3 regions of the Pelosinus sp. UFO1 genome follow, and region 3 is predicted to be linked to each of the others. Evidence: riboswitches for the same ligand, from Rfam matches in the RefSeq annotation. Region 3 holds a riboswitch; each other region holds the start of a gene.
What was found. Region 3 has a riboswitch for cyclic di-AMP ahead of UFO1_RS13280 (NlpC/P60 family protein). Riboswitches for the same ligand answer to the same signal wherever they lie in the genome.
Positions count from the first base shown of each region.

Region 1: another riboswitch for cyclic di-AMP. It lies ahead of UFO1_RS08455 (3D domain-containing protein); the one in region 3 lies ahead of UFO1_RS13280 (NlpC/P60 family protein).
Region 2: another riboswitch for cyclic di-AMP. It lies ahead of UFO1_RS18775 (C40 family peptidase); the one in region 3 lies ahead of UFO1_RS13280 (NlpC/P60 family protein).

Region 1 is NZ_CP008852.1:1,847,867-1,858,350, forward strand. It holds gene UFO1_RS08415 (glutamine synthetase III) at 1-149, shown strand, start outside; gene UFO1_RS08420 (glutamine synthetase) at 275-2,176, shown strand; gene tpx (thiol peroxidase) at 2,283-2,795, opposite strand; gene UFO1_RS08430 (ferritin family protein) at 3,009-3,506, shown strand; gene UFO1_RS24385 (DUF2970 domain-containing protein) at 3,676-3,810, shown strand; gene UFO1_RS08435 (Zn-dependent hydrolase) at 3,966-5,195, shown strand; gene UFO1_RS26110 (3D domain-containing protein) at 5,363-6,088, shown strand; gene UFO1_RS08445 (DHHA1 domain-containing protein) at 6,184-7,395, opposite strand; gene UFO1_RS08450 (L,D-transpeptidase family protein) at 7,564-8,211, shown strand; cyclic di-AMP (ydaO/yuaA leader) riboswitch at 8,250-8,393, shown strand; gene UFO1_RS08455 (3D domain-containing protein) at 8,445-9,035, shown strand; gene UFO1_RS08460 (DMT family transporter) at 9,175-9,624, shown strand; gene UFO1_RS08465 (hypothetical protein) at 9,801-10,340, shown strand.
Region 2 is NZ_CP008852.1:3,966,188-3,976,671, reverse strand. It holds gene UFO1_RS18780 (AarF/ABC1/UbiB kinase family protein) at 1-1,424, shown strand, start outside; gene UFO1_RS25320 (hypothetical protein) at 1,607-1,774, shown strand; cyclic di-AMP (ydaO/yuaA leader) riboswitch at 2,325-2,453, shown strand; gene UFO1_RS18775 (C40 family peptidase) at 2,457-3,146, shown strand; partial or broken gene UFO1_RS25850 (IS3 family transposase) at 3,154-3,381, opposite strand; gene UFO1_RS18770 (TVP38/TMEM64 family protein) at 3,518-4,195, shown strand; gene UFO1_RS18765 (hypothetical protein) at 4,485-4,685, shown strand; gene UFO1_RS18760 (LemA family protein) at 4,837-5,391, shown strand; gene UFO1_RS18755 (response regulator transcription factor) at 5,477-6,172, shown strand; gene UFO1_RS18750 (cell wall metabolism sensor histidine kinase WalK) at 6,165-7,340, shown strand; gene UFO1_RS18745 (TolC family protein) at 7,978-9,276, shown strand; gene UFO1_RS18740 (efflux RND transporter periplasmic adaptor subunit) at 9,305-10,484, shown strand, end outside.
Region 3 is NZ_CP008852.1:2,786,372-2,796,855, reverse strand. It holds gene UFO1_RS13315 (nickel-dependent hydrogenase large subunit) at 1-530, shown strand, start outside; gene cybH (Ni/Fe-hydrogenase, b-type cytochrome subunit) at 555-1,256, shown strand; gene UFO1_RS13305 (HyaD/HybD family hydrogenase maturation endopeptidase) at 1,253-1,738, shown strand; gene UFO1_RS13300 (hydrogenase expression/formation C-terminal domain-containing protein) at 1,731-2,102, shown strand; gene UFO1_RS24520 (DUF1540 domain-containing protein) at 2,229-2,384, shown strand; gene UFO1_RS13295 (hypothetical protein) at 2,486-2,788, shown strand; gene aroH (chorismate mutase) at 2,873-3,235, shown strand; gene UFO1_RS13285 (glycosyltransferase family 2 protein) at 3,382-4,320, shown strand; cyclic di-AMP (ydaO/yuaA leader) riboswitch at 4,451-4,596, shown strand; gene UFO1_RS13280 (NlpC/P60 family protein) at 4,601-5,269, shown strand; gene UFO1_RS13275 (ABC transporter ATP-binding protein) at 5,519-7,234, shown strand; gene UFO1_RS13270 (Fur family transcriptional regulator) at 7,337-7,759, shown strand; gene UFO1_RS13265 (metal ABC transporter ATP-binding protein) at 7,772-8,497, shown strand; gene UFO1_RS13260 (metal ABC transporter permease) at 8,507-9,358, shown strand; gene UFO1_RS13255 (Na/Pi cotransporter family protein) at 9,335-10,264, opposite strand; gene yyaC (spore protease YyaC) at 10,483-10,484, shown strand, end outside.

The sequences.
Region 1 (10,484 bases), 940 kb from region 3:
GAGACATATATGAACAAGCTTCATTATACCGTTTTGATGTATTTGAGAAAATGGCAACACTACGTGAAGTTGTTGATACACTTGAAACTTTAGTAGATAAAGATGTATGGCCAATGCCAACTTATGGTGAACTATTATTCAACATATAATCTATTAATTAAATATCCTGGCTGTACAAGCCAGGATTTTAATTTTTGTATACAGGCGCTTACTTGTTGACGTCAGTCAATCTGGGGAGTACAATTATACTTAAAATATGTAAGAGGTGATGCAAATGATAAATGAATTGCTTTATGTGATTCCAGCTGGAAAATATGACAAAAGCGAATTGGTTGAGCTATTAAAACAACATTCAGAGATTAAGTTTGTTTCATTAGTGGGTATTGACCTTGCTGGTAATGACACTGATGAGAAAATTCCAATGGGAATATTCCTTAAAGATATGGATGATTTCTTTAGAGGAAGCGCAGTACAAACAGATGGTTCTTCTGTAGTACTTACAGGTATTGCTACTTTGAATAATGCAAAAGTAGATATGCCTGCCGATGCTAATGTAAATTGGTTTGTTGATTATAATTATGATAATATTGATGAAGCAACTGGCAAACCTACTGGTACACTTCGTATTCCAGCATTCCTTGTTCATGATGGATTGCGTGTTGATTCCCGTGCGGTATTAGCTGATAGTCTCGCTTACATAAAATCAGAACTGAAAAGTTTATTCAAAAAATATCCTAAAGTTGCTGGCCTTGAACATATCAATGGGGAAGACATTGAGGATATTGTTTTTACATCAGGAACGGAACTTGAGTTTTGGGTTAAGACACCAGTTGATAAAGCTGAAGTTGCAGAATTGTCAGCATCCCAGACTTTGCAAGAACAATACTGGCAACGTACCCGTGGCTCTGTGCGTACTGCATTAGAACAAACGGTTGTGATGTTAGATAATTACGGTTTGAAAACTGAAATGGGCCATAAAGAAGTTGGTGGGATTAAAGCCACTATTGATGAAGCTGGTAATTTGACTCATGTTTGCGAACAGCTAGAAATTGACTGGCGTTTCGCGGATGCTATGCAAGCAGCCGATAATGAATTACAAGCTCGTATTGTTGTAAGAGAAGTATTTAGAGCGAATGGTCTTGAAGTAACCTTTAAGGCAAAACCAATCATTGGTGTAGCTGGTAATGGTGAACATACTCATGTAGGTTTCGCTGCTAAAATGAAATCAGGCAAATTAGTGAACTTGTTTGCTCCTACTGACATGAAAGCTGATTTTATGAGTGCCGTTGGTTACGGTTCTATCATGGGTTTACTTAAAAACTATGAAGCGATCAACCCATTTATTTCTTCAACAAACGATGCATTGAATCGTTTGAAACCAGGTTTTGAAGCACCAGTTTGTATCGTAACTTCCCTTGGACATACGCCAGAAATTCCTTCACGTAATCGTACGATCCTTGCAGGCTTGGTACGTGACGTAAATAATCCATTAGCTACTCGTTTTGAAGTTCGTGCAGCGAATCCTTATACAAATACGTATGTTGCCTTATCTGCTATTTACTTAAGCATGCTTGACGGGGTTAAAGGGATTGTGGAGTCCGGTAAAAATACAAAAGAAATATTGGCTGAGTTGTCTAAAGAAGCAGGCGTTCCTGGGTTCTATTTAGAAAAGGACCGTGCTTATCGCAGCGAACATGATGTATTCGAAGATTATACAGAAGAAGAACGTAATAAATTATTTAGTAAACCTCCTGCTACTGTTTGGGAAAACATGGAGAACCTTAAAAAGTATCCAGAAAAAACCCAAGTAATTAAAACGGGTAATATTTTGCGTCAAGAAATTATTGATGCTTTCGTTGCAGGTGCTTTAATCCGTTGGTCAACAGAATTGGTTAAGAGAATTATTCCTGAAAACCTTGCTATTGTTAAAGCTACAAAACCTTTGCACGATGCAGAAACTGCAGTTGATTACGACTTATACCTTTGGGATAAAGTGAACGCCTTACGTGTAGAGTTGGCTAAAGATACTGTAGCTCACAAGGGTATTTTTACTCGTATTGCTAATGCCATTGCATCAGGCGATTATGACACTGCTTCTACTCTTCAAGTTGAAATGTATGGCAAAGTAGAAGAGTTGAAAGCTGTATACGCTCAATACAAATCTAACATTATTTAATAATTGTTAATAACAAAAGCCCCTTATCTACGGATAAGGGGCTTCTTTGTGCTGGTTTTTTACATGAAAATAGCAGCACACTATATGTGGCCGCTATTTTTAAAATTTATATGTACTGCTTTACAACGGCCATTACTTTATCGTAATCAGGCTGATCACCAATATTAGCAACATACTCTACGTGACGTACAATGTCATTTTTATCAATGACCACTGTACCGCGGGATAAAAGACGTAATTCTTCAATAACAAATCCATATTTAAGACCAAAATCAAGATCCTTGTGATCAGAGATAGTTTTTATGGTGGCGATATCTTTTGCAGCACAATATTTTTTCAAGGCAAAAGGTAAGTCAACGCTGATTGATAAAACCGTTAAGCCATCAATTTTAGCAGCCTCTTCATTAAACCAGCGAGTTTGAATATCGCAAACAGATGTATCTATGGAAGGTACAACGCTAATTACGCGAACCTTACTTTTTGTATCACTAAGTGAAAGAGGAGATAGATCTGGAGATAATGCAGTGAACTCAGGAGCCTTATCACCGATCTTTACTTCCGTACCAATTAGTGTCACTGGATTGCCACCGAATTTTACAACATCACTACGTTTACTCATTAGGGAACGCCTCCTTGTTTAAATGTGATCATATATATATGGTAACATGTGTCAGAAAGAATGTAAATAATAATTATTATTAAATAGTTTAAAATTTTATCTTAAAGAATGAGAGAAGAAGTCAGTATTTGTAGTAGCTTTGCAGGAGTTTAGTAGAGATTGTTGAAGTATTAGAAAAGATATAATAGTATTTTTACTTGAGGGGGCATATAAATGGATGTAAAATTATTTAGTGATCTTGAAGGCTTACGAATTGCGATGGATATAGAAGAGCAGGGGCGTGATTTTTATCAACAAGCTTTCGATATAGCAAAAGAAGATGCCCATAAAGATCTATTCTGTTTATTGAAAAACGAAGAAATTATTCATTTTGAAACATTTAGTAAAATTTTTGATACAGTAAATAAAAATAAAGAGGCGGCATCAGAGGAATACTTGTTTGATCCCGAGACTTCTCGTTATCTTACTGTGCTGGCAGAAGGTCATATATTCCCAACAGCAGCCAATGCGAAAGTTAAAATTGCCGAAGTGACAACAGTTCGCGAAATTTTACAAATGGCCATTCAAGCTGAAAAAGATTCTATATTGTTTTATGATGAATTAGCAACTAAATCAAAATTCGAAGAAGCTAAGAAAATTTTTACAACTCTTAAAGCAGAAGAACAAACTCATGTAGTTAAATTACGTAAAATTCTCGATACCTTAGCTTAAGTAAATATATTATCCTCACCAGAATAATCGCGGCATAGTTTCCGCGATTATTCTTTTACCAATAAGTCTTAAAGATTCTACTTTTCAGCAGGAAATATTCTGAAAATAGGGAATTATATATATACTGGAATATAGCCTATCATATAGAAAGGTAGGAGGGGGTTACGTAGTGACTAAAGGAATGGGAAAACGTGCTCATCACAGACAGGACATGAAAAAGTTAAATCAAACTGCACTTACGATTGGTGGTGTGTTAGGAGCTATTTGCTTAATAGCGGTCATCGTCTCTCTTTTGTATAAGTGATACAAAGTGCCTTAAGGCACTTTTCTTTTGTGTATAAGAAGAGTAAAAAGAAAAGAATGCTACCTAAAAATTATATGTAGGTAAGAGATGGAAATATTGTCGAGATAGGGTTATACTGTTTATATAGAAAGAAACGTTATAAGGGGGCGGGGCTGATGATTAAAGATAAAGAATGGGTAATAAATGAAATAGAGAAAATTGCCTGTTTTGGAAAGGGACCTCGCGGCATAACTCGCTTAGCTTTTAGCCAAACCGCTGTAGAATCGCAAGAATACATAATAAGCTTAATGAAGCAGGAAGGCCTAGTCGTCACAGTCGATCAAATTGGCAATATTATTGGTCGTCTAGAGGGCAAAGATAATACATTACCAGCAGTAGCTACGGGTTCCCATTTGGATACAGTACCAGAGGGGGGCAAGTATGACGGTGTACTTGGAGTAATTGGCGGATTAGCAGCGATGCGTCGTTTAAAAGATAGAGGGGGCTTAACACACCCAGTTGAGCTGATCGTTTTTGCTTCTGAAGAATCAAGTCGCTTTGGTTTTGCTACAATAGGAAGTAAAACTATGGTGGGATTAGCCAATAGCATTGCTTGGAGTAAGGCTAAAGACCAAGATGGCAGGAGTTTTCCAGAAGTAATGTTAGAGAATCAATATGATCTAGAGCATCTCAGCGCTGCAGCACGTAGTAGTGAAGACATAAAGGCTTTTATTGAACTTCATATTGAGCAAGGAAGAGTGCTAGAAAAGGAGGGAAGAACGATAGGGATAGTGGAAGCCATCGCTGCTCCTACACGTCTTAAGATTATAGTAGAGGGTGTAGCTGCTCATTCAGGCTCTACTCCTATGGAAGAGCGACAAGATGCCCTAGTAAGTGCTTCTATGATTGTGCTGGCTATACAAGAGATCGGACTCGAACAATCAAGCTACGGTACAGTAGCTACGGTAGGCATGCTCAAAGTCCACCCAGGTTCTATAAATGTTATTCCTGGTGTGGTGGAAATGCATGTAGACATTCGCGGCATAGATCATGAAAGTATTATTGAATGTTTACAGGATATTAAGGATGCGATTAGTGCAATTGCGGAAGAGCAAGAAACTGGGGTTTCCATCGTAATGCTTTCAGCAGAAAAACCTGTAAAAATGAATAAAGAAATTATGAGTCTTATTAAGAAGGTTTGTAATGAAAAAAATGTGTCTTACCAATTTTTACATAGCCGAGCAGGTCATGATGCTATGAATCTATCTCGCTTGGCACCAACGGGTATGATCTTTGTTCCTTCCAAAGATGGAGTCAGTCACAATCCAGATGAGTACACGAAGGATGACGATATAATGGTAGGAATTGATATTCTGACGGAAACGTTATATCAATTGGCAAAGTAGACTCATGGTTTTGGTCATAATGAAATATTGAAAAAATCAGCAGTAGAGCGGTCTTAGGGCCGCTCTATTTTTTTTAGGCAGTTATTACCGTTACTAATTATGTAAACAATATGGTAAAATGACAGGGACAGGACTTATCCATGACGTATTTTGAAAGGGGATTTTGAATGAAAAAATTAATTGCCAGTATATGTGCAGTTGTGGCAGTTCACTTCTTTTCTCCTGCCATGCCAGTTCATGCTGCAGCCTTAGATGAGCAGTTGGCACAGTTGGTTGCGCAAAATGCTAGTGTTGATCGCATACAACAGCTGTTGCTATTAAAGAAAGAATGGGAGCAGGGAAATAAACAGGGACTAATAGAAAACTTGGCGAAAGCGGCTATAAACCAATCAAGTCAAGTGAGCGCTGCCAATGCCTTAGTGCAAGGTAATGTAAATCAAGTAGTAAGCAATGCTTTACGCCAACAGGTTGAGCAAAAGATTACAGATCAAGCAATTCCTTATGGAAAAGAATTAGCGGCGTTTGCTGCATTATTTAATAATCAGTCCTTAGCACCGAAAGCTGTCCAAGAGAATAATTCTCTGACAGCAGCACCTCAAAATTATAAGAGAGTATTAAATATGACTTCTACGGCCTATGCGCCTGGGCCATTAGATAATGGTAAATGGGGTTATAAAACCTATGTAGGTGGCGCTGTGCGCCCAGGAGTGGCCGCAGTAGATCCTAACGTCATTCCAATGGGAACCAAATTATGGGTAGAAGGTTATGGGGAAGCTGTCGCAGATGATCAAGGCAGCGCAATTAAAGGCAATCGTATTGATCTAGTCTTTAACAATCGTCAAGATGCTCTTGATTATGGAATTAAGAACGTAAAAGTATACGTATTAAATTAATCAAAAAACTGGCTCTAGTGAGTAACTATAAGTTACATGCTAGAGCCAGTTTTTTTGTTATTTGATAACCTATGAAATATAGCGGTTACAGGTTCCTACAATTGTTTCCGTATGTTTTCTCTTGCTAACGTAAGTGCGGCAGGGAGCTCGCCAATCTGACTGCCGCCTCCTTGAGCAGATTGCTCATTTCCGCCACCTTTTCCATCCAATAGAGGGAGTATCTTTTTTACTTCTTGACCCATGTGAAGAGCAACATCCGATGAAGCTGAAAAAACAAGGTGAACTTTAGTTTGTTCTTGATTTATCCCCGCGATAAGGGCGATGGTATAGGGGTTACTACTCAGTTCCTTGGCGATATAATTCACCTCGTTAGGGCTAGCGTCTGTGAGAGTATGTACAATTAATTTATGATGATTAATTACTTCTCCCTGTTGATAAAGAGTAATTGAGAGATTGCGGTGTAATTCTTGCTTTAATAAGGCTAATTCTTTGGTAGTAGTCTCTAACTTCTGCAATTGTTTTTCGACGCCATTAAGAATCTTCGGAATAGGCAATGATAGGCAACTTGCAAGTTGATGCAGAATTGTATTCTTTTGCTGATAGTCGGTGAGACCGCGCCAGCCACAGACAAAATCAACCCGCACGCCATTTTTCTTACGCTCCCAGCTGAGGATTTTAATGCAGCTAATTTCTCCTGTATTGGCGACATGAGTACCACAGCAAGCAGAGTAGTCAAAATTAGCGATTTCCACTAGTCGTATTTCAGAAAAGTCCTTTGCAGGAGGTTTGCGTAAGGGGAAGCTTTGCAGGTTAGCTTGATTCAACCAGTGAGTATGTACGGCTTGTGCTTGGATAACAACTTGATTGGCTGCTACTTCTACGGATTCTAGATTTTCAGGCGTTAGAACTTCAATATCCAAATCAATTTGGCTGGATTCTTTGCCTAAATGAAAGCCGACAGTATTTGCTTTTAGTATAGAGTAAAATGCACCAGAGAGAATATGTTGACCGCTATGTTGCTGCATATGATCAAAACGCCTCTCCCAGTTAATCCGTCCCTGTACACTGCGAGTAATTGGTTCTGCTTCAAGGATATGAACGACATTCTCGCCATCTTCCTGGACTTCGATAACAGCCAGATCGTCAAGATAGCCAAGGTCAAAGGGTTGTCCGCCTGATTCTGGATAAAAAGCAGTTCGGTCTAAGATGACAGCCCACCTATTATTAGGTAAGGAGCTAACCTGTATGATATTGGCATTAAATTCTTTTATATAAGCATTTTCGTGGTAAAGTTTTGTAGTTGTCAAGAAGATACCTCCTATAATAAATGGTTTTGATAAGCTATAGATACTATTATACTATTTTTTCTTTCTTGCACATATATTTTTGGGAGAGGTTGTGTAGGGGGAATTGGTGTGACAATTTTAAAGGTAAAAAAAACACAAATTTTTTATAGTGTAGCTATTTTGCTTCTTATGAGTCTTATCTTTGGGATGCTTGGTTTTGAGTATATGGATGAACAGGAACTAGCAGCTATTGAAAATCAGCCTGTTACTGCGCCGATAGGAGCAGTCAGCATTGTTGTTAAAGTCTCGCAGCGAGTCTTGGAAGTATATAGTGATGGAAACCTACATAAAACATACCGAATTGCGGTTGGTAAGAGTGGAACTCCGACACCCATTGGAGAATGGAATGTCGTATGGAAAGACTATAATTGGGGAACTGGATTTGGTACTCGTTGGATAGGGATTAATGTGCCCTGGGGAATTTATGGTATTCATGGTACAAACAAACCTTGGTCCATCGGACAATTTGCGAGCCACGGTTGTATTCGCATGCGGAATAAGGATGTGGAAGAATTATTTGAATGGGTGCCGATTAATACTCCTGTGCGCATTGAAGGTCGTAAGATAAAGGTAGAGCGCACGTTGAAATTTCAGATGTCCGGCTCGGATGTTGCTTTATTACAAATGAAATTAAAAGAGTTCGGTTACTTTAACGGACGGGCAGATGGAATCTTTGGGAGCATTACGAAACAGGCCATTGAAACCTATCAAGCAGAACATAATCTAGAAGTTACGGGTATAGTAACGAAGCAAATGGCAGAAATATTGGGCATTTAAAACCTTGTTTTTTGACTAATTGCTAAAAATATAGTATAATCTCTACAATGCCGAATCCATAACAGGTACGGGGGAACCAATACATATACAGGGGATAATCCGCAAATGCGGAGGGGCGCGTTCTCAATTCTCTCTTTTCCCTATCCCGACAGCTAACCCCGGAGGCTGACGAATTCTGAGCTAATAGTTACTAATTAACTATCTCAGGGTCGTTTAAAAGAGAGGTGGACAAATTGAAAAAATTCCATGTATTAGCAGCATTGATTTTTTGTATGCTGCTAAGTAACGTTGTCGCTTTTGCCGCACCAGGGGACAAGCTTATTAAGCTAGGTATGCGCGGTGAAGATGTACAAATGGTACAAAAATCACTTTTAGAAAAAGGTTTCTACGTCGGTGAGATTGATGGTGTTTTTGGTAACGCAACACTAAAGGCAATAAGAGATTTTCAAATTAGCAATGGATTAGTAGCAGACGGAGTTGTTGGTAAGGAAACCTTACTGTATTTAGGGCGTCCTGGTAGCGCTGAAGGTAACCCAAGCAGATTTGGTAGATCACTTACTATGAGTGCATCTGGCTATAGTGCTTATGATGATGGAAACTCTAATCATACATATGGCGGTAATTTAGTTCGTAAAGGACTTGTAGCAGTTGATCCAGGGGTCATTCCCCTTGGAACCCGGTTATTTATACCCGGTTATGGCTACGCAATAGCAGATGATATTGGCGGCGCCATAAGAGGAGATAAGATCGATTTAGCATTTGATAGTCATGGGGAAGCCATGCAGTTTGGTAGACAACGGGTAACAGTATACATCGTGGATTAGCAGGTGGTTGCCTGCTACTTTTTTTTGCGTAAAAATTTTATTATTATAACAGATAGCTTGTATAGAAAGATATATCAAATAGGATACTACCTTTATAAAGAATAGAGAAAATACGGTTTCTCATTGAGGAGTGTAAGATTTGGATATATCAGGGAACTTACTTGCATTATCATTGGCCTTTATCTCGGGTATTCTTATGGCAGTACAAGGATCACTCAACACTGGACTAAGTAAAGTGGTTGGTCTCTTAGAAACAACATTTATTGTACATATTACAGGGACGATCTTGCTACTGATACTACTTTTTGCTTTCCAGATGGGAAAAGGCAATTTATCTCTTTTAAGTGAAGCACCTTGGTATGCTTACCTAGGTGGAGTGGTTGGCGTGGGTATTATCTATTTGGTGGCGGCTAGTATACCACAGGTAGGGGTTGCCAATGCTACAACGGCAATTATTATTGGACAAGTATTAACTGCCATTGTCATCGACCATTTTGGCGCATTTGGCTTGGTGCAGATGGCCTATGGTTGGAATCAAATAGTAGGTCTTATCTTATTGGCAATTGGTGGGAAGTTACTATTAAGTTAAGTGATACTGCATTTTTTATTAAGAACTTAATGATCTCTTTAGCCTCATGTTAGAAACATAAGGCTTTTTTGTCTGTCAGGGTACTTTCAAATTTCTAATGATACAAAGAGGAATTACAGAAACAATAGTCGAAATATCAGTAGTTATTTTTAAAATGGTAATCGGAGGAATGCTAAGTGAAAGTTTTTGACAATGATAATAGAGAAGGTTTATTGAATCGGCCGGGAAAAAGTTATTCATTAACCTTTGGCGAAGAAAAAACAAGTCATGAAGGGCTTGATGATATCTATCTAGAAATTGAAGAACGGATATTAGAAGCCATTAAAATAGGCGAGCCATTTACTTTCGATGGGATAAACGAGCGGGGAAATTTATATTACACGATTGAACGTACTGAAGAAGACTATATTCTAAGCGTGAAGGAAATTACAGAGGAAACAGGAGAACTGATCAAAAGTACCTTAGAAAGTGTTAAGAAATTAGGCAAAGAGAAAATGGAAGAGATCATGGAAATCATGATTTTAGAAGATATAGACATTGATATCAAAAAAACAATGGTTTTACCTCTAGAATCAAGCTATGAAGGTTTAATTGCAACCCTTCAAGAACTCAGAGAAACAGCAAATGAAGATCTTATAGATAATTTAAAACGTCTCCAAGAAATCGTTGAAGAATACGAAGAAGAAGATGAAGAAGAGTATGACGACGAATTTTAATAAGGGATGGTAAAACACTCCTTTAGTCATAATAGAATTACATAAAATTTATAAATATACTTGCAAAGATTCGAGCAATACTCTATAATATAAAGAGTGCTCCACCATCTAAGTCTCAAAGATATTAGTAGTGGAAAAACATAA
Region 2 (10,484 bases), 1.2 Mb from region 3:
GGCCTGATTTTGTGCCAGTATTTGTAACCGATGCCTTACAGCGGCTGCAGGAGCAAGTGACGCCAGTACCGTTTGCGCACATACAAGAAATAATCGCGGAGAACTTGCCGGATTATAAAGAATGGTTTGTATCGATTGATCCGGAGCCATTAGGGGTAGCATCCATTGCTCAGACCCATTTAGCCACCTTACAAGATGGTCGTAAAGTTGCGATCAAAGTCCGTAAGCCAGAGGTTATCAATCAGATCGAACTGGACTTAATGGTGTTGCAAAAAATCGTTGGATTTTTAGCCGAACAGCCCGAAGTGTATAAACTGTTGGATATTGAAAATAGCTTCATGGTTTTTTCCCATTCCCTCCGTAAGGAATTTGATTTTGCTGTGGAAGCCGGTAATATCCAGTTGTTTAGTCGGTTACTGGCCGGGGCGGGTTTGGCTCGTACGCCACAGGTGGAGTGGAGGCTCAGCAATGAGAATATTTTGACGATGGAATTTATTGATGGCATAAGTATCGAGGAAGCGGCAGGGAAACTAGATTTGGCGGCTCGACGGAAACTAGCCAGCAAATTTTTAGAAAGTTTTCTGCGCCAGGTGTTATTGTATGGTGTCTTCCACGGCGACCCTCATTCCGGGAATATTCGTCTGACCCCTGCAGGTGAAATTGTATATCTGGATTTCGGTATCGTTGGGCGTACTGATCCGCGTATGACCGAACGATTAGTGGAAAACTTCACTGCGATACAGAATAGCGATGTGGAAGCGTTGATGAATGTGGCGCTTGAGATGGGACAATCTTCGGGACATACCAACTGGCAAAATTATTATGAGGATATGGCTGAACTGCTTTTCGTGTCTCAGGGGATGACCCAGGGCAAACTGGAGATAGGAAAAATGATTTTTGGCATGATGCAAGTTTCGCAAAAGCATGGTATCCGCATGCCGGAACGGTTACTGCTGCTAGGTAAAGCATTTGCTCTGGCTGAAGGGAATGCGCGAAAAATTGACCCAAACGTCAACTTTTTGGAGATTGCCCGGCCGATTATTGAAGAATTCTTACATAAGAATCTTCTGGTGCGACCTAGTGAGACGGTGGTTTTGGCAAATGCCCTTGCCACGAAGAAAAAGTTACGGATTGTGTTCAGCGAGTTACCATCTTTTCTTTCGGGGATGATCCGCGGCGAAAAGAAAATTCCCTTGACCATTAGTGGTATTGAATTTATCGGAGAAAAGCTGGACAAGTCTATTAATCGTATTTCCTATAGCTTGATCATTGCCAGTATGTTTCTAACATCGGCTATTATGATGCACTCAGGAGCGGGACCAATTCAAGCACAAATCCATCACACTGGCTATTATCTGTTATTGGTAGCACTCGGAGGCACGCTATATTTATTCTTTCGCATTTTTCGTCAGATGAAAAAATAGCTTCATAGGAATCTTCAATGAGTTTTAGAAAAGATATTCATAAATTATTCACCTTCTTTTGGCAATATAAGGGCCATATTTAAAAGATCACAATAAATTCATATGTTTTTCAATAGAAATTCATATGAATTCGGTATTATATGATGTAATGGAAAATAAATTTGAGGAAGTGAACGAAGATAATGATGGCCTGGATGTATAAAGCGATTTTTCGGTATAGCCCAGACGATAAAGTTGATACAATAGAACTATTAAAAGCAGGGATATACTATGGTGAAATTACCAATGAAGAGTATCAGCGGGTGAAGGAAATACTAAATAAAAAGAACATGCTTTCCTTACATTCATAGTCCGACGTGTGACCGCGATTTTTTTATTAGGTTGCAGGAGATTGTCGTCAAAGACTTAGCTATCCAAGTTACCTATCGTAAAAATTTAGCGAAGAACGTAGATGTTGTACTTCACTATAAGAATCTAGATGTGACTGGCGACCAAATAAAAGATACTTTGAATGTTGAGTGCTAAAAACAAAGAGGCTCTGGCTGAAAACCGAGTCTCAATTTTTTATCGTCACGTTAGTGGTCTTGGCTAGGTTCAATGACAATGCCACCACCTTCTGCGCATTTTCAATAACTAAAGTGTTACTAACAAATAGTAAGATACCGGGCTATAGTACTTTTTAACTGAAATAATTCACCAGCCCATACAAATTTTACGGGATCTTCATAAAAAATTCATACTTTTTTGGTATAGTGGTTATATCCCACTTGGAATACACCCACTTGTAGTTTGGCCTCTTGTAGAGTAATTTCCTTTTAGAAGTCAGTTTTAATAAACTATTGCTGGGGTAAGAAGACTGGTGGTGTTTATATTTAAGGAGGTGAATTTAGGAGCTTTTTTACAGTACATACGCCGAATCCTGTATAGGTACGGAGGACCCAAGTTTTTGGGGTGAAGCGTTTTTTCGCAGGGTTGCATTGCCTGACCCTAACCCGACAGCTAACTCCGGAGGCGAAGAAAGGCGGAACAAGAGTGAATACGTTTATACCAAAAGTCATCGCATCCATTGCAGTAGCGATCTCATTTGCTTTGTTAACTCCGGTAGGAGCTCACGCAGCAGATATTCTTCGGCCTGGAGATAGGGGATCTGAGGTAACTTTTCTTCAGGAACGGTTACAAAGTCTCGGCTATAACATCCCGAGTGCCGATGGCGTTTATGGGAATTTGACTGAGGCAGCTGTTGAAAACTTTCAAGCAAATAGCGGACTAGATGCTGACGGTATCGTTGGTTATCAGACATGGGATGCCTTGCGGAGCGGCAACAGCCAAGTCAGCCGGGGCCAGAGAAGCCGGTACCTTATCGACAACATCATTCAAACAAGTAAAAGGCTTCAAGGAATTCCATATTTGTGGGGCGGAGATACTCCCCAAGGATTCGATTGTTCGGGCTTCACCCAGTATGTTTTCAGGCTAAATGGCATAAACCTGCCACGCACTGCCGATGAGCAGTACGAATTAGGTGTTCCTGTTAGTTATGACAATCTGCAGCCGGGAGATATGGTGTTCTTTACTACATATGCACCAGGACCATCACACAATGGTATCTACATTGGTAATGGCCTGTTTATTAATTCGTCATCAAGCCACGGTGTATCAATTGCTCGCATGGACAATTCCTACTGGGCACCAAGATATATTGGGGCGAAACGAATATTACGCTAAAATTGCATTAAAAAGGCTGCCAGCATTTTTGAACTGACCCCAAAAAGTAGACAAAAATTATTAAGCAGCTATTTGAGGACTGAATCCTGTATTGTACAGGACTCAGTCCTTTTAGTCTACTTTTAATTTTGATATGGTTTATAGTAATATATGTATACTATTCTTCTTTTTAATGGTCCATATACTCAAACGTTTGCAGATAAAATTGCTCTGATTTCAATAAGCCGATGAAGTTTTATTAGTTCTTCAAGGGATTTTCATCAGTTTTTCATATTGTTATAGTATGATAAGAATTAAGATATATAGATTAGTTACGAGAGTATATAACAAGATAAATAATGAATCATTATTATAGAAAAGGAAGATTATTTATGAATAAATTGTGGGGCTGGCTAGTTATTATTACATTGGTTGGGCTGACCTATCTGTGGCAGCCGGAGTTTTTTCAAGAAGCATATGGCATCATCAAGCATGGTGATATTTCTGCCTTGGCTGAGTACTTACGTTCTTTTGGTGAATGGTCGGTAGTGATAACACTGGCCCTATTTGTGGTTATGACTTTTACGATTGTTTTTCCCTTTATGATTTTATCAGGGGCAGCAGGCATCATCTATGGGCTATTTTGGGGTATTGTCATTTCTTGGTCAGGAGAAGTGATTGGGGCACTAGTCATGTTTGTTTTCGCCCGGTACTTCTTTCGTCAAATAGTGGAAGGATGGATTACTAAAAGTAAGTATCTTAAGCAGGTGGATGATTACAGCGCAGCCAATGGTTTTAAGGCTTTATTAATAGCTCGTCTGCTTCCATTAGCTCCATCGGGTATTATTACGGCCGTTGCAGCCATTAGCCGCATGTCATTTCGGGATTTTTTTCTGGCAACAGTGCTTGGTAAATTACCACCGGTAGTGATAAAAGTCTTACTTGGCCATGATATTGTATTTGCTGGAGAAAACATGACTCGGCTCATAGTAGTAGCAGCTTTAGTTGTTGGAGTATATCTGGCTTTATGGTGGTATAGGCGAAGCAAAGTGCAACATGGAAATGCATAAGCAAATAAATAGGCATTGGTTGTAGTAAAAGCGAAAAATGGTATCTAGGAGAAAAAAGGATGATATATTGACCATCCTTTTTTAGGGGTATTAAGGTATAGATACTTAATAAACTGACTCCTTTAATACTATTAGAAGAAATTTCATAAGTTCTTCAAACTTTCTTCATAAGTTCTTCACATATGTTTAGTATAATAAAAACTATATAAACCAGTAAGAATTATAAGCTTTGGGGTTTAAAAAGTGGACATAACGCTATAGGAGTACATAGAGAATAACAAAAAGAGGAATGGGGAGAATAATGACAATGAATAAAAAAGTAACAGGAATCATTTTTGCTGCGTTAACAGCAGTATTTATATCGGGTACGGTTTTGCTGCCGACCACGGCTACGGTATTTGCCGCCGAAGAGACAAATCAAGAGCAGCCAGCACCGCCCCAGGATGCTCCGAAAGACGGTGGTAACGAGCATTCTGGTCATCACATGTAATAGTAATAGCCCTTCCATACGGAAGGGCTATTTGATTGCTATAGAAAATGGGAAAACCTTGTGAATTCCCATAAGTTCTTCATATGATCTTCAAAACTTCTTCACAATAAAACTGTATACTAGAGATAAAGAAGGTAAGGAGGAAAATATGATGAATAGGACTGTATGGATCATTATAGCCATAGTCGCCATGCTAGTCATAGGTGGAATTTCAAGCTATAACAGTTTGATAAATATGAGTGAAAACGTTGGTGGCAAATGGAGTCAGATTGAAAACCAGCTTCAGCGGAGAGCTGACTTAATTCCTAATCTCGTTAGTACGGTGAAGGGATATGCTGCCCATGAGCAGCAAGCGATTCAGGCGGTGGCTGATGCCAGGGCGAAACTGGGCGGTGCCCAAGGACCGAGTGCTAAGGCTGAGGCGAATGGGGAATTAAATACTGCTCTGAGTCGGCTCTTGGTAATTGCTGAAAACTATCCGAATTTGAAAGCGGATAAAAATTTCCGAGCATTGATGGATGAATTATCGGGAACTGAAAATCGCATTGCAGTGGCCCGTAAGGATTATAACGAAAGTGTACAGCTTTATAACACAACCATTCGTTCGCTGCCGGCCAGTATATTTGCTAGATATTACGGATTTGATCCCATGGAATATTTTAAAGCCGATGAAGGAGCTAAACAAGTGCCGCAAGTTAAGTTTTAACAGTAAGACAAGTTGCCGAAAGAGGAAGAAAATGGTCAAAGGATGAATAGTAGAATGTGAATGTTGTATGAGAGGGGGGCTTCTTATGGCCCAATATTCAGTATTAATTGTCGACGATGATGTGAAACTAGTTAATCTTTTGAGAACATATTTCGAAAAAGAAGGCTGTATAACGTATTCGGTTAATGATGGCCTAGATGCATTGCAGGTAGTGCGGGAAAAGAAGCCAGATATTATGGTGTTAGATTTGATGTTGCCTGGTCTTGATGGATTGGATGTCTGCCGAAAAATCCGTAAGGATAATGATATTCCCATCATTATGCTTACTGCCCGAGATGAAGAAAGCGACAGATTAATCGGTCTGGAAATTGGTGCAGATGACTACGTGACAAAGCCTTTTAGTCCCAAAGAAGTAGTCGCTCGGGCCAAAGCCATTTTGCGCCGTGCAAATAAAGAGGTGGTGCGGAGCGAGCCAATTCAAGTGGGAAATCTAATCATTGACTTAGAACGTCACCAAGTTACCAACGGTGGCCATACTGTGGAAGTGACGCCTACCGAGTTTAAAATTATGGAACTATTAGCAGCCAATGCTGGTAAGGTTTATAGCCGCCTGCAGATTGTCGAACAAATCCAAGGGTATAGCTTTGAAGGGTATGAACGGACAATTGACGCACATATTAAGAACTTGCGTCGCAAAATCGAGATTAATCCGAAGGAACCTCAGCATATTCAAACGGTATATGGGATTGGCTACAAATTTGCTGGTGAAGTCGATGAATAGTATTACTTACCGCATTACAGGCGTGATGTTTTTGGCGGTGGCGTTTACGGTATTATTACTGGTTTACTTGACCAATGGACAGATGAATGAGCATTTCAAAGAGTATTTAGTAGTGCAGAAGATGGAAATGGGGCAAAATGGCATGATGAAGCATACGGATGTCGGCAATTCGACGGTGGCTTTTGTCATGGGACCACCAGAAGAAACTTTTTTGGCTTCTGTCCACAAATCGCTTATTTGGGTAGGGATGGCCGTTTTGGCAGCCGGTCTTGCTGCTAGTTATTTCGTAGCTCGCAGCATTACCGTACCGCTCCGCAATTTGAGCCGCGCTGCAGAGCAAATTGAAAAAGGAAATTTTGATCAGCAAGTGTCGGTGGAAACGAAAGATGAAGTGGGTCACTTAGCTGCTATCTTTAACCGGATGGCCGAAACATTGGCGCTCAATACCAACTTGCGTCGACAATTCTTAGCCAATGTCGCTCATGAGCTTCGGACACCGCTTGCCATAATTCAAGGACACTTAGAGGGGATGGTAGATGGTGTGATTGAACCGAGTCAGGAACAACTTTCTTCCTTACATGAAGAAGCTATCCGGCTCAATCGCCTCATTACAGACCTTCGTGATTTGTCGTTAGCCGAAGTTCGTCAGTTAGCGTTGGAAAAAAACAGTACACATGTCAATCAAATTGTTAGTCGAGCTGTGTACATGCTTAAACCGCTAGCGGATGAGAAGGACATCCGCGTGGATTGCATGTTAGACGAAAAATTGCCGGAGCTTGAAGCCGATGCAGATCGGCTCAACCAGGTGTTTTATAACATTCTAGTGAATGCCATTCGTTATTCTCCAACTAAGAGTATTGTAAAGGTTGTTACTGTGCAGGAAGAAATAGAAGGTCGATCATGGCTTAAGGTTTCAGTCGTTGATAACGGGCCTGGTATTGCACAAGAGGATATACCTCATATCTTCGACCATTTCTATCGGGGGGACAAGTCGCGAGATAGAAAAAGCGGTGGATCGGGCTTAGGACTGGCTATTGTTAAGCAACTTGTGGAAATTCATGGCGGCCGGGTAGCAGTCAAAAGTAAGTTGGGAGAAGGAAGTGTTTTTCAAATACTGTTACCAGTTGGTCTGGAAGAAAGCAGTCAGGATAAGGGGAATCTCTCGTAATACATGTGAGAATGAGACAGGTAGTTCAAAACGATATAGAAAATCTATCATGAGACGCATTCGGTTGCGTCTCTGTTTTTATGTCCGAATAGGAAAGAACCTGCCTGTATTATAGGGAAGGTTCTGAAGTCATGGGTATTGATGTTAGTTAGGTATGTCGTTCAAGTCTACTCAAAATATAAAAGAATGATTAAGTAACTATAAATAACATCAGTTCTTCAAACTTTCTTCATGAGATCTTCACACCAGTTAGATATTATATAGATATTGAGAGCAAAGAAGAACGAGGTGAAGGGCAATGTTGGGATTACTTATAATCCAATCGGTAGTCGTTGGGTATTTATGGTATTATCTTTTAAATCGAATTGAAGAGGTATCTATCAAGGAAGAATGATGAAATCAAAATAATGTCCCCATGACTCTTGAGTGTTGTGGTTTCGAGCATTCAAATCAGGGACATAGAGGATCAAAGACTAAATTATAAAATTATGTATATCTTCATGAGATCTTCATGACTTCTTCACAACTTCTTCATAACTTATCTGTATAGTAGTAAACAGGATTATTGCGCTTAAAATTTAGTATAAAGAAATAAGTTTGTCATTAACGCCTCAAGTGGGGACGTAAAGGGGGACATATGAAAGTTATAAAATGGTTTCAACACAAAACACTGCCATTGACCGCTGTGCTCGTATTGGGAATTATGGCACCAGCTATGGCGGCGGAGGTCCAGGAAACATTGTCGTTAAAGCAAGTAGTGGATACGGCTGTTAAAAGCAATCCGGCTGTAATCGAAAGTCAAAAACGCTGGGAGGAAAAACAAGCCCGTATTCCGCTGGCTAAAGCCTTGCCGAATCCGCAGTTTGGGATTATGAAAGACGACATACCAAACGGTAGCTTAAATCCTTTTGATGCTATGATGACCGAATATACTTTAACCCAGGAATTTATGAATCCAGCCAAACTAAAAGCCATGGGCAAAATGGCTGGTAGCGATGCCGAAATGGCCAAAGCTAATTACCAAGATAAGCAGATGGAGGTCTATACTACGGCCAAAACAGCCTATTATGACCTGCTCTATGCCGATAAAGCGCTGGAGATTGGTAAGGAAAATCAGCAACTTATGGGCCAGTTAGTTCAGATTGCTCAGGTTAACTATTCCACTGGCATGGTACCGTTGCAGGATACACTTAGGGCTCAGACCGAGTTTTCTAAAATGACTACCGATTTGTTGAGCATGGCGTCCATGGCGGCAGTGGCAAAAGCGAAAGTCAATACTGTCATTGGCCGTAAAGCAGATACACCGTTAGCGGTGAAAGAAGAATTCAGCGCTCCGCCTCCTACATTTGATTTGGACAAATTGCAAACAGAAGCACAAACCGGTAAGCCAACTGTTGTGAGCATGGAACGACAAGTGGAAATGGCAAAGAATGGTGTAGAATTGGCTAAAAAGCAGCAACTACCAGATTATCAATTCAGCATTGGTTATAAAGATAGAAAGCAAACTGAAATGGAAACTACACCGGATACCTGGAAAATGGAATTTATGGTTATGCTGCCAATTTGGCAGGGGAAAAACAAAGCAGAAATTAAATCGGCTTCGGCTAACTTAGAAGCAGCCCAGGCTTCACTAAACAATATGCAAAATATGACCGGTTTGGACTTGCAGATGGCGCTGACAGAAGCCCAATCGGCCTGGCGTCGAATTGACCTATATAAAAATACAGTGATTCCTCAAGCAGAACAAACCTATCAAGCTGGAGTCGTGAGTTATACCAACGGTAAAGTGGATTTTATGGCTGTCCTAGATAGTCTCAATGCTCTCCGTAACGTGAGATTGGATTACTATAAAGCTCGTATAGATTATGAAAAAGCAGCGGCAAATTTAGAAAAAGCGGTAGGTAAACCTTTATTTACCAGTGGAGCACAGCCATAACAAGCAAGGTGGAAAAGGAGAGGACAGCATGATCGAAAAATTACGTGACAAAAAGAAAATTATCATAGGGGTGACTGCTGGTATCCTGGTTTTTGGCGGTGCCGGTTACTACTATACCATGCAGCACAATAAACCAGTCGCTGTAGATCATAGCGGACATCAAATGTCTGGACCGATTATGGCCATGGGCGATACGGTTACTCTGGACGCCAAGGCTAGGCAATTGGCCGGGGTGCAAACAGCACAAGCAATTGCCAAGGCTTTAGCAAAAGAAATCAAAACTACTGGTAAGATTGCCATGAATGAAAGTGGGCGGACCTACATTACTTCCCGAGTGGAAGGGCGAGTTGATGAACTATACGTAACCGCTGACGGTGATTATATTGCTCCAGGGCAAGCTATCGCTTCTGTATATAGTCCAACCTATATCGCGGCCCAGGAAGAATACTTATTAACATTAGAAAATGTACAAAAGCTGCAAAACGCGGGTAAAGATGTAGTCCAGATCAACAACCGTCTGCGGGAAGCTGCAAGGCGTAAATTACAGTTGTTAAACGTGCCGGATGGTGATATCGCTCATTTAGAGCATACTAGAAAACCTAATGATCATATGACTATCTACGCTCAGTTTGGCGGTACTGTTCTTGAGAAACAAATTTTGCCGGGAGCATTCATTATGCCTGGTGATAAACTGTATAGTCTTTCCGACCTATCCACTCTTTGGCTGTATGCCGATATTTACGAAAAAGATATAGCAGGGATTCAAATAGGTCAACCAGTTGTGGTAACTAGCGGCGCTTATCCGGGAGAAACCTTTAACGGGCAAGTAACCTTTATTAACCCGGTGCTTGATGATGCCACGCGAACAGTAAAAGTAAGGGTTGAAATGGCTAATCCGAGTGGTAAATTAAAACCGAATATGTTCGTTAATGCGAATGTGCAAATATCGCTGGGAGATAGTTTAGTCATACCGGAATCCAGTATCTTGGATAGCGGTAGCCGTAAAACCGTCTTTGTTGCCCAAAGTGAAGATACCTTTGTCAAACGTGATGTAGTTATAGGGCAATACGCTGATGGTTATGTTCAGATTCTGTCTGGACTACAGCCTGGAGAAACAGTGGTCACGGCAGCCAACTTCCTTATTGATTCCCAGACTAAATTAGGCAGCTTTGGCAGTCATGCCGGCCATGGTGGCGGTTCAGCAGCTA
Region 3 (10,484 bases):
TTGATCAAATAGATGGAGTCTCAAAAGTGTTAAACATAGCACCAGAAAAGTGGATGTTATCAACTGTTGGTCGTACGGCAGTACGAGGGCTAGAAGCGCAAGTCATGGCATATCTCAGCAAGTATTACTTTGATAAACTAGTAAATAATATTAAAGCTGGCGATACTTCTGTTGCAAATATGGAAAAATGGGAACCTACGATGTGGCCTAAGGAAGCAAAGGGTGTAGGTCTTCATGAAGCACCTCGTGGTGGTCTTAGCCATTGGGTAGTTATTAAAGATGGTAAAATCGCTAATTATCAGGCAGTTGTACCATCTACGTGGAATGCTTGTCCACGGGATAGTAAGTCTGGTTATGGACCTTATGAAGCTACTATGATGGATACTAAAGTAAAGATTGCTGATAAGCCTCTTGAAATTTTAAAAGCAATACATGCTTTTGATCCTTGTTTAGCTTGTGCTACTCATTTGTATGATACTTCAGGTCGTCAATTGGCAGTTGTACATAGTGATCCTTATTTGAAGGCCTAGGAATGGTAGGTAAGGAGGAGTATAATGAAGACTCGTGTAGTAACTGTTTATTATGTATTTACAATATGGACGAGAATTTTTCATTGGATAATGGCGGGGGCTATTTTAGTTCTGTTTGTTACGGGTCTATATATTGGTAATCCTTTTTATATTGGTAGCCAAGGTGTAGAACCAACGTTTGCTATTAGTAACTGGGCATCGATGTCTACAATTAGGTTCATTCATTTTTCTGCGGCGTACATATTAATGGCATCCTTTATTTTACGGATTTATGGATTTATCATACATAAAGGTGATCGTATGCTCCCGAAACCCTGGACGAAACTATTTTGGACAGGAATGCTTGATATGGGCCTGCATTATGGCTTTATGCGTTCTGCTCATAGACCATACCTAAGAAATTCAATGGCCAGGTCAGGATATGGTGGCGTGTATGGTATGATTTTTTTAGAAGCCTTTACAGGATTTGCTATGTATGCACAAGTTAATCCCAATAGCGGACTTGCTAAGTTGTTTGGACCTATCAACCATTTATTAATTGATGAATATACTGTGCATCTAATTCATCATTACGTAGCGTGGATGATTGTTTTATTTGTCATTATCCATGTATATATGGCGACAAGGGCTGACATGAGTGAAAAATATGGTGAGATTTCTGCAATGTTTTCAGGAGTTAAGTTTTATGATAAAGAACCGGATGATATAGGAGATCTAAAAGAATGAAGCAAATCACGGTTTTAGGGGTAGGAAACATTTTGATGCAGGATGAAGGATTTGGTGTAAGAGTAGTGGAACATTTGCTTAGCCACTACTCCTTTCCTCCCAATGTACAGGTATTAGATGGCGGTACGCTAGGCATGGAGTTGTTACGTTTTTTAGTTGGAACAGATAATTTAATTTTAATTGATGCTGTGTCAGGGCAATTACCACCCGGATCTTTTTATCGGTTTCAAAATGACGAAGTTAAGGCATACTTTAAAGAAAAAGTATCGATGCATGAACTTGGCATTCAAGATGTACTCGCGATAATGGAAGTATTAGAAAAACCTGCTAAGGAAATCATGATAATGGGAGTACAACCATTCGCGATTGATATTGGTTTGGAATTAACACCTATAGTAGCAGAAACAATGGATAATGTAGTAAAAGAGATATTACAAGTATTGAAAGATTGGCAGGTAGAGGTTGGGAAAATTCATGAATGAAGCAGTATTATCGCAAAAGAGTAAAGCAGTCTTGTTTGAGATAAACGGGGCATTAAAACGCTTTACCTTGACTGGTGAAACATGGAGTGTCTTTATTAATAAGATGTCTCTTACTGATGATGAGCGTCAAGAAATTCGAGATTTTCTCGGTCTCGGGAGTATTACCATCCACTTGTCTGATACTGCTGAACCAGCGGAGTGGATGGAAAGTGGTATAGCAGGAATATGGTACGGTGTATTTTATGATCAGACAAAAAACCCTATACTTGAGACGATCGAAATCGGCAATTATCCTCAAGTAGCTTCTGCACAAATTGAAGATATAAATATGGGGTTGCAAAAATTAACACAAAAATTAGCGTAAAATACTGAATGAGAAGGTGGTTGGTAACCTTCTCATTCAGTATTTTTGTTTTATATTCCTAGTTTTAATGGATAAAGAGAAAGAAAAGTCTACATACTAAATTTGAAAAAAGGGAGGTGAATGCACATGCTATCAGGCGTAAAATGTACTGTATCGAATTGTAAATATTGGAGAAATGGTGAACACTGTGATGCTTCTGCAATTGAGGTCAATGTAGATGGTGGTGGTAAAGCCGCTAATCAAAGTGAACAAACAAACTGTAAAACTTTTTATCAAAAGTAAAGAAAGTTTTAGAGGGAATATAAAATTCAGCTATGCTGATTTTATATTCCTTTTGGTATACATACTTCTAGGCAGCCATATATATTTATGGGGGTGGGAGTATGGATATTAAGAATTTATATGTTGTTGTGGTACGGGATGATAAACAGGAAAAAATCAAAATAGAGGAATATCGTAAGAATAACAGTACAGGGCATAATGAAGTACTATTTACATTAGATAATCAAAAAGCGTGGGTCGATGCTTATGATGTGTTACTGTATAAAGATTTAGGCAGTGTTTTTTGTTGGAAGGATTATAATGAAGGAAAATATATCGTACTAAATGAATCTAATTCAATTTGTCCTCGGTGCGGATGGTGGATATGCCATCATTGCGGAGCTTGTTATTGTAATAAATCCTGATGATTTTCTAAAAGGATAGAGGATATCACGTGGTGAATAACGAATTATTTACTAGAATAGTAGTAAGAGAGGATGATAAGGTTGGTGCGTGGTATCCGAGGTGCCACTACGGTGGAGAAAAATGAGTCAACTGAGATTATTAGCAACGTAATAGAGCTTCTATCAGCTCTGGTTGAGGCAAATAAAATCGACATAGAAGATATTGGGGCTGTAATTTTCAGCTCGACTCCAGATGTTAATTCGGCGTTTCCGGCTATTGCAGCAAGGAATTTAGGATGGACAGAGGTACCATTATTCGGTACGCAGGAAATTGACAGCCCAAATGGGGTAGCGCACTGTATTCGTGTACTTATATTGTTAAATACTGATTTGCCACAAAAAGCGATTAGGCATTTATATTTAAGAGGCGCAGTAGTATTGCGGCAAGATATTAATAAAGAAAAATAGACTTGTCTTTTAATTATATTATTATAAGTTTAATCTATAGGCTTATAATAATCATTAAAAGTAAGCCTTTGCTATGGGAGGCAAAGGCTTACTTTTATGAATGATCATAATAAAGTTAGGACAAGTTAGGAATAGAGGAGAAAATAATGAAATTCATCTCGATTGTTGTACCTGTATATAATGAAGAAGAGAATATTGAATTTTTTTACCAGGAAGTTTGTAAACATATGGAGCCATTACCTTATAAGTTTGAATTACTTTTTGTCGATGATGGTTCAAGTGATGCGACACCCCTGCTATTAGAGAAAATATCGCAGCAAGACAGCAGGGTTAGAGGATTGATTATGGCGCGAAATTATGGACATCAATTAGCTTTGACTTGTGGTCTTGATCATGCTGATGGCGATGGTGTTATTACAATGGATGGAGATATGCAACATCCACCTGAAATGTTGCCAGTTCTTTTGGCAAAATGGGAAGAGGGATTTGAGGTAGTTCAAACGATAAGAATTAGTACCGAAGGAGTTTCCTGGTTTAAGTCTGTTACTTCTGGTCTATTTTATAAGCTAATTAATGCTATGTCTAAAGTGCATATTCAAGAAGGTGGTTCGGATTTTCGTTTATTGGATAAAGCTGTTGTACAAAGTTTTCGTCGTTACAAAGAAAGGGCACGCTTTATTCGAGGTATGATCGGGGCAATCGGTTATCGGCAAGCATTGGTAGAGTTCGTTGCTCCGAAACGTTTTGCTGGTACATCTAAGTTTTCTTTACGGAAAATGATGCATTTTGCTCTTGATGGAATTACTGCTTATTCTAAATTACCTTTACGCTTTGCCTTTTTTATGGGATTGTTATTTGCGTTGATTAGCTTTGCTGTGACAATGCATGTTGTATATATTAAGTTGTTTACTCTAGAGGCAGTACCAGGGTGGGCGACGATTTCTGCAAGTATCTTATTTTTAGGTGGATTACAATTGTTAGGGCTAGGTATTATTGGAGAATATGTAGGGCGCATATTTGAAGAAGTAAAGCAACGTCCCTTGTATTTGTTGCGTGTAGAATTAAAGCAACAGCAAAAAGAATAAATGCAATTATGATTTATTTTGCTAAAAGTGGATAATTCATACAAAACTTGTAAAAGAAAATATTAATTGTAAAATAATGAGATGTATGGCAGGAATATTCACTTAAAAAGCGAATAATAAAAAATGTGCAGTTTTATAAAAGCCTAATCAATGCACAGGACCGGGGGAACCAAAGTTTTGGGGTGAAACCTTTTGGCTGATTTTTATTTGCCTAGAGGTAGGGGGATCTCAACCCTAACCCGTCAGCTAACCTCGGAGGCTAGTGAGAGGGGTATGTATATTGACTAAAATTTTTCGAGTCGTGGTGTTATTGCTATTTTTAGTTAGTGCAGGAACCATAACCTGCGCGGCAGCTGCTTACCATCAAGGCGATCAGGGTGATGACATAGCTAGTATTCAAGCACAATTAAATGCACTTGGGTATAATGCTGGTAGCTCTGATGGGGATTTTGGTGAAGTAACAGTTAAGGCAGTAAAAAACTTTCAAAGAGACAGAGGTCTAGACGCTGATGGAGTGATTGGTATGCAAACATACCGTGCGATCATGGGCAGAGAGATGTCAGTTAGTCGTGATAGTTCCAGTGCTGCAACTAGGCGGGTAATACAGACAGCATTGCGTTATCAAGGTGTACCTTATGTTTTTGGTGGGACTACACCGAATGGTTTTGATTGTTCGGGTTTTACTCGCTATGTATTTGCGCAAGCTGGTGTTTATTTGCCAAGAGCTGCTGATGAACAGTATGAAGTTGGGCAACCTGTATCCTACAGTCGCCTACAACCAGGAGACACTGTGTTTTTTACTACCTATGAAGCTGGTGCTTCCCACTCTGGTATTTATGTGGGCAATGGGCAGTTTATTAGCGCTACTTCAAGTCGTGGAGTAGTAATTGATCGATTGGATAGTGGTTATTGGGGAGCACGTTACCTTGGAGCGCGTCGGGTGCTATAATGCAGTGTAAGGGGAGGCTAGTACGCCTCCTTGCTTTTATTTTTAGTATTACAGGAACACAATATAACCAAACTAGGCTCTGCCAGTGCAATGCTTTGGTGGGAGGCCTAGTTTTTATATGTTTATGTTATATATATTTATCGTTAAATAAGTTATACTATACTAAAGGTATTTTCTTATTTTAATAGCAAATGAGTATTTTGTAATTTGGGCACTAATGAGTTGCCTCTACTAAGTACGGAGGCTTGTATGTTTAAATTATATTGGCAAAAATTTATAGTACCGCATTGGGAGATGGTATTATTGGCATTGATATGTTTTATCATTGCCAGTATTGCGGGTTTGTTGGCTCCCTTAGTTATAAAGTTTTTAATTGATGATGCATTAATTGCTGGGGATGAGGATTTTTTACATCTGATTATAGCAGGTGTCATCGGTTTATATTTATTACGGGGTATATTTTCATATATTTATGGACAAAAGATAGCAAAAGCGGGTAATCTGATGTTGGCAAAACTGCGACAGAGGATGTTTGAACGGTTACAACAACTAGATTATGCATATTTTATTAATACCTCAACAGGTGAAATTATTTCTTTATTTACAAATGACTTAGGGTTGATTCAGCAAGCTGTTTCAGTGGCGGTACCTGATTTGTTAGTCGAGTCACTTAATTTAATTGCTATCCTAATGATTATGATTTACTTTGATTGGCAACTGGCATTAGTGACCTTTGCTACTTTGCCCTTTATTATTCTTGCTACTAGCTTTTTTAATGAAAAAATTAGTGGATTAGGCAAATTGGTGGAAGAAACTTTGGGCGAAGTGACTAGCATATTGCATCAGGCCTTATTATCGGTAAAAGTGGTACAAAGCTATGTGCGAGAAGAGTATGAATCACAAAAATTTTGCTTGCGCATGCGCCATGCGGCTGGTGATTTTATTAAAGTACAGCGATTAAAGGCTATTTTAATTGCTTTAGTAGAATTCCTAGCGTCCATCGGCCTGACGGGAATTATATGGTATGGTGGTCGAGAAGTAATTAATGATAAGTTAACCATAGGCGGCATGTTTGCTTTTTTGATATATATTATTAATATTCCAACGCCTATCAGAAAGATTAGCGAAGCTGTTTCTAGTATGAAGTTAGGCATTGTTGCTTGGCAAAGGGTTAGTAGTTTGGAAAGAGAAACGAAGGTAGTGTTTGACGGAAAACAAGAAATAGATAAGGTTATGGGAAAGGTTGAATTTAGAGATGTAAATTTTGAATATCTCCCAGAGCTAGGGACCTTAAGGGGAATTAATTTTATAATACGTCCAGGTGATATGGTGGCCATTGTAGGACCAAGTGGTGCCGGAAAATCATCTTTTGCGAATTTACTCCTACGTTTTTATGATCCTATTTCCGGGGTTATTTTATTGGATGATCTTAATATAAAAGAGATAAAGATGAGTTGTTTACGTAAACAGATCGGATTTATTCAACAACAACCGATTTTATTTAATATAAGTATTTTAGAGAACATTCGGTATGGACGACCAAATGCTACCTTCGATGAAGTAAAACAAGCAGCAAAACTAGCGAATGCCCATGATTTTATTATGAATTTGCCTGGTGGTTATGATTATATTGTTGGTGAATTGGGTAATAATGTATCCGGGGGACAGCGGCAGCGTATTGCAATTGCTCGTGCCATTATTGTTGAACCACCAATTTTATTATTAGATGAACCAACAGCAGCCCTTGATACAGAGGCTGAGAAATTGGTTATGGAGTCCATACGTAAAGTTAGCAAAAATCGTACAACTTTTCTAATTACCCATCGATTGTCTAGTTTATTAGATTCAGATAAAGTGATTTGTTTAATGAATGGCAGAATTACAGAAGCAGGAACACACGCAGAACTTGTAGAACGAGGCGGAGTGTATGCTAAGGCCGTATTTAATGAAGAGATGCAGGCATAAAAAGTAGGGCGGGTAGTGATACTCGCCAAGGGCTTTGCACTCTTTACTTATTTTTATGTTGCTAATAAGAATGTTATTACTTAATTAAAGGAAAAATATAAAATGATATATGAAGTAATGAAACAATTAAAAGACAAAGGATATCGAATCACGCCTCAGCGGCGCGTTATTATAGAAAAAATTGTACATACGGCAGGATTGTTAACGGCAGCTGAAATTTGGAATTTAGTGCGTCAAGAATATAACGACATTGGGCTAGACACAATTTATCGAAATATTAGTATGTTAACAGAGATGGGGATTCTTATACCAATTTCCGGAACGGGAAAAGAGAGTACACGATATGAATTGGCTCATGCCAATCACCATCATCATGTTGTTTGTGTAAAATGCGGGCAGGCTGTTTGTATTGACTATTGTCCAATTAATCAAGAATTTATTGAAATGCTCAGGATGAATGGATATGAATTAATTCGTCATAATGTTGAGTTATTAGGTCTATGTACGGATTGTAAAAGTCTGTGAGGAGAATAGAAAATGTGTGAAGTAAAACTAGTGGATATTAATTTTTCTTATAATAATACGGTTGCGTTAGAAAATATATCTCTAACGGTTTCAAAAGGGGATTTTGTTGCTGTAGTTGGTCCAAACGGAGCTGGTAAAAGTACGATGCTTAGAGTTACAGCCGGACTTTTAAAACCTAGCCGTGGAGAGGTAAGTATTGGTGGAAAAGATTTACTTACAGCAAAAGGACATGGCTTAATTGGTTATGTACCGCAAAATTATGGAAAGAATATAATGGGATTTCCAGCAACTGTGAAAGAAGTAGTAGCACTGGGATTAACGTTAGGTTCAGCAGCTACTCGGAATAATCATCAGGCTGCCAAGCACATTACTAGCCATATGTTAGAGTTGGTGGGGGCAGAGAATTTACGCGATCGGCGTATTGGTGAGCTTTCAGGCGGGCAGCAACAGAGGGTTATGGTGGCAATGGCTTTGGCAGCGAATCCAGAGTTGCTATTATTAGATGAACCCACTAGCGGAATTGATTACGAAGCAAGTGCAAAAATCTACGAGCTCTTAGGTACTTTAAATAAAAATCTAGGTATTACAGTAGTTATGGTTTCTCATGATATTGAAAAAGCGGTATCATGGGCTAATAAAGTAGCATGTATCAATCGAAAACTATGTTTCTATGGTAGTAGTGAAGAGTTTGAAGCTACTCATGCCCAGGCTCGGCATTTGTGGTACTATACAGGGTGATGAGGTGAAATGATGGAATTTTTTCAGTATGATTTTATTCAAAGGGCATTATTGGCAGGTCTCATAACGGGGATTGTTTGCCCACTTATCGGAAGTTTTGTAGTGGTGCGTCGTCAATCTCTAATTGGTGATGGCTTGGGACATATTGCTTTTGCTGGTGTAACAGGCGGCTATATGGTGGGATTATATCCAGTAGTTGGAGCTTTGATTATGACTATAGCGGGTGCAGTGGGCATTGAATTAGTTCGTAGGCGCCATATGGAATTTGCTGATATGGGATTAGCAATATTCTTTTATGCGGGCGCGGCTATGGCTATTATTTTTAGTACGATGACTCGTATGCCAAGTTCTGGATTATTAAGCTTTTTGTTTGGGAGTATTATTACAGTATCTCTTGTTGATGTGATAACAATAGCTTGTTCCGGAACTCTAGTACTAGCTATTGTTTATTTTTTATTTGATAAGCTTATGTTAATGGCCTTAGATGAAGACATTGCAAAAGTTGCAGGGATTAATACGGGAATGATCAATATGCTGTTTAGCATATTGACAGCTTTAGTCGTTGTCGTTGGCATGACGATAGTCGGTATCTTACTTGTGAGTGCGTTAATGATAATACCTGTGGCAACAGCTCATCTGCTCAGGGTGGGATTCAAGGCTACCATGGGATGGGCAGTAGTATTTTCTATAATATCTGTACTCATTGGCCTAACATCTTCTTTTTATTTGGACATTGCTCCTGGTGGTACCATTGTAATGACTGCCGTTTTGGAATATATTTTTATATCGGTTGTAAGAATGGGTATCAATCGGAAGGAAAGACAAGATGTAGGTACTTCATCTTCTTTTGGGAACCAATAACATAACTAGATTTGCGTATTGGCGTAGTATTGGTAATACAGCCACAGAAGAAATAATATTAAATAGCGTATGTACTATAGCCACCTGCCCAGCAAAATCTGCTGTGAGATAGGTGGCTATTTTCACTAGTAAATTTGTAAATGGTAAGAAAATAAAAACACCTAATACATTAAGAAGGATATGGGCTGCAGCGAGACGTCTCGCTGATAAAGATGCTGTTAATGCTACAATAATGGAAGATAAACAGGATCCAATATTGTTGCCGTAGACTACATAAGTAGCTGTTGTTAGATCGATAATCCCATCGCTGGCTAGGACCATTAATACACCTGTAGCGGCGCTGCTAGATTGAAATAAAAGAGTAATGATCATTCCTCCAAGGATTCCATAAATAGAATTTTCTTTGGCGGCAAGCAAATAACTAATAACAGTTGTAAATTCTGAAAGACTGCTTAAGGCTTCTGATAAAATACTCATGCCAATAAACATACTAAGTAATCCTGAAGCTGCCATACCGAGGTAGCGAAGTTTTTTGGATATGATTGTGAGTAATAAACTGAATAGAAATAATGGTAAGATAACTTGTTCCGGTATCGTGATAGTCATCAATTGTACTGTGGAACATGTGCCAATATTTGCTCCTAGAATAATCCCTAGACCTTGATAAAAGGATAAATACTCTGCATGGACCAAGCCTATAGTTAATAATGAAACTGCAGTACTGCTTTGCATAATCGCAGCGGCAAACATACCTACAAATAAACCACGCAAAGGAGTTTTAGTTAGTTGGCTTAAGAGCGACTGTAATTTAGTCCATAATAGTTTTTGTAGACCAAGACGCATGAAGTAAATACCACCCAATAACAGTGTGGTACCGATTAGACTCAATAGTAGCATAACATACATTGCATTACCTCCATCTTCAAGTTGCAATATAATGTATGTTACTAGCTATGATTCTAAAACAAAGAATTTTTATAGGAAAACGCCTTTGCAATATTGCAAGGCGGTTTTTTGGGTACAGTATGGGTTGGCTAGGAGCAAGGGACTTCGACAGAATCAAGTATTCTTTGTAGATAGGATGCATAGATATTATTGGTAATATTATAAAAGGAGATCATAAAAT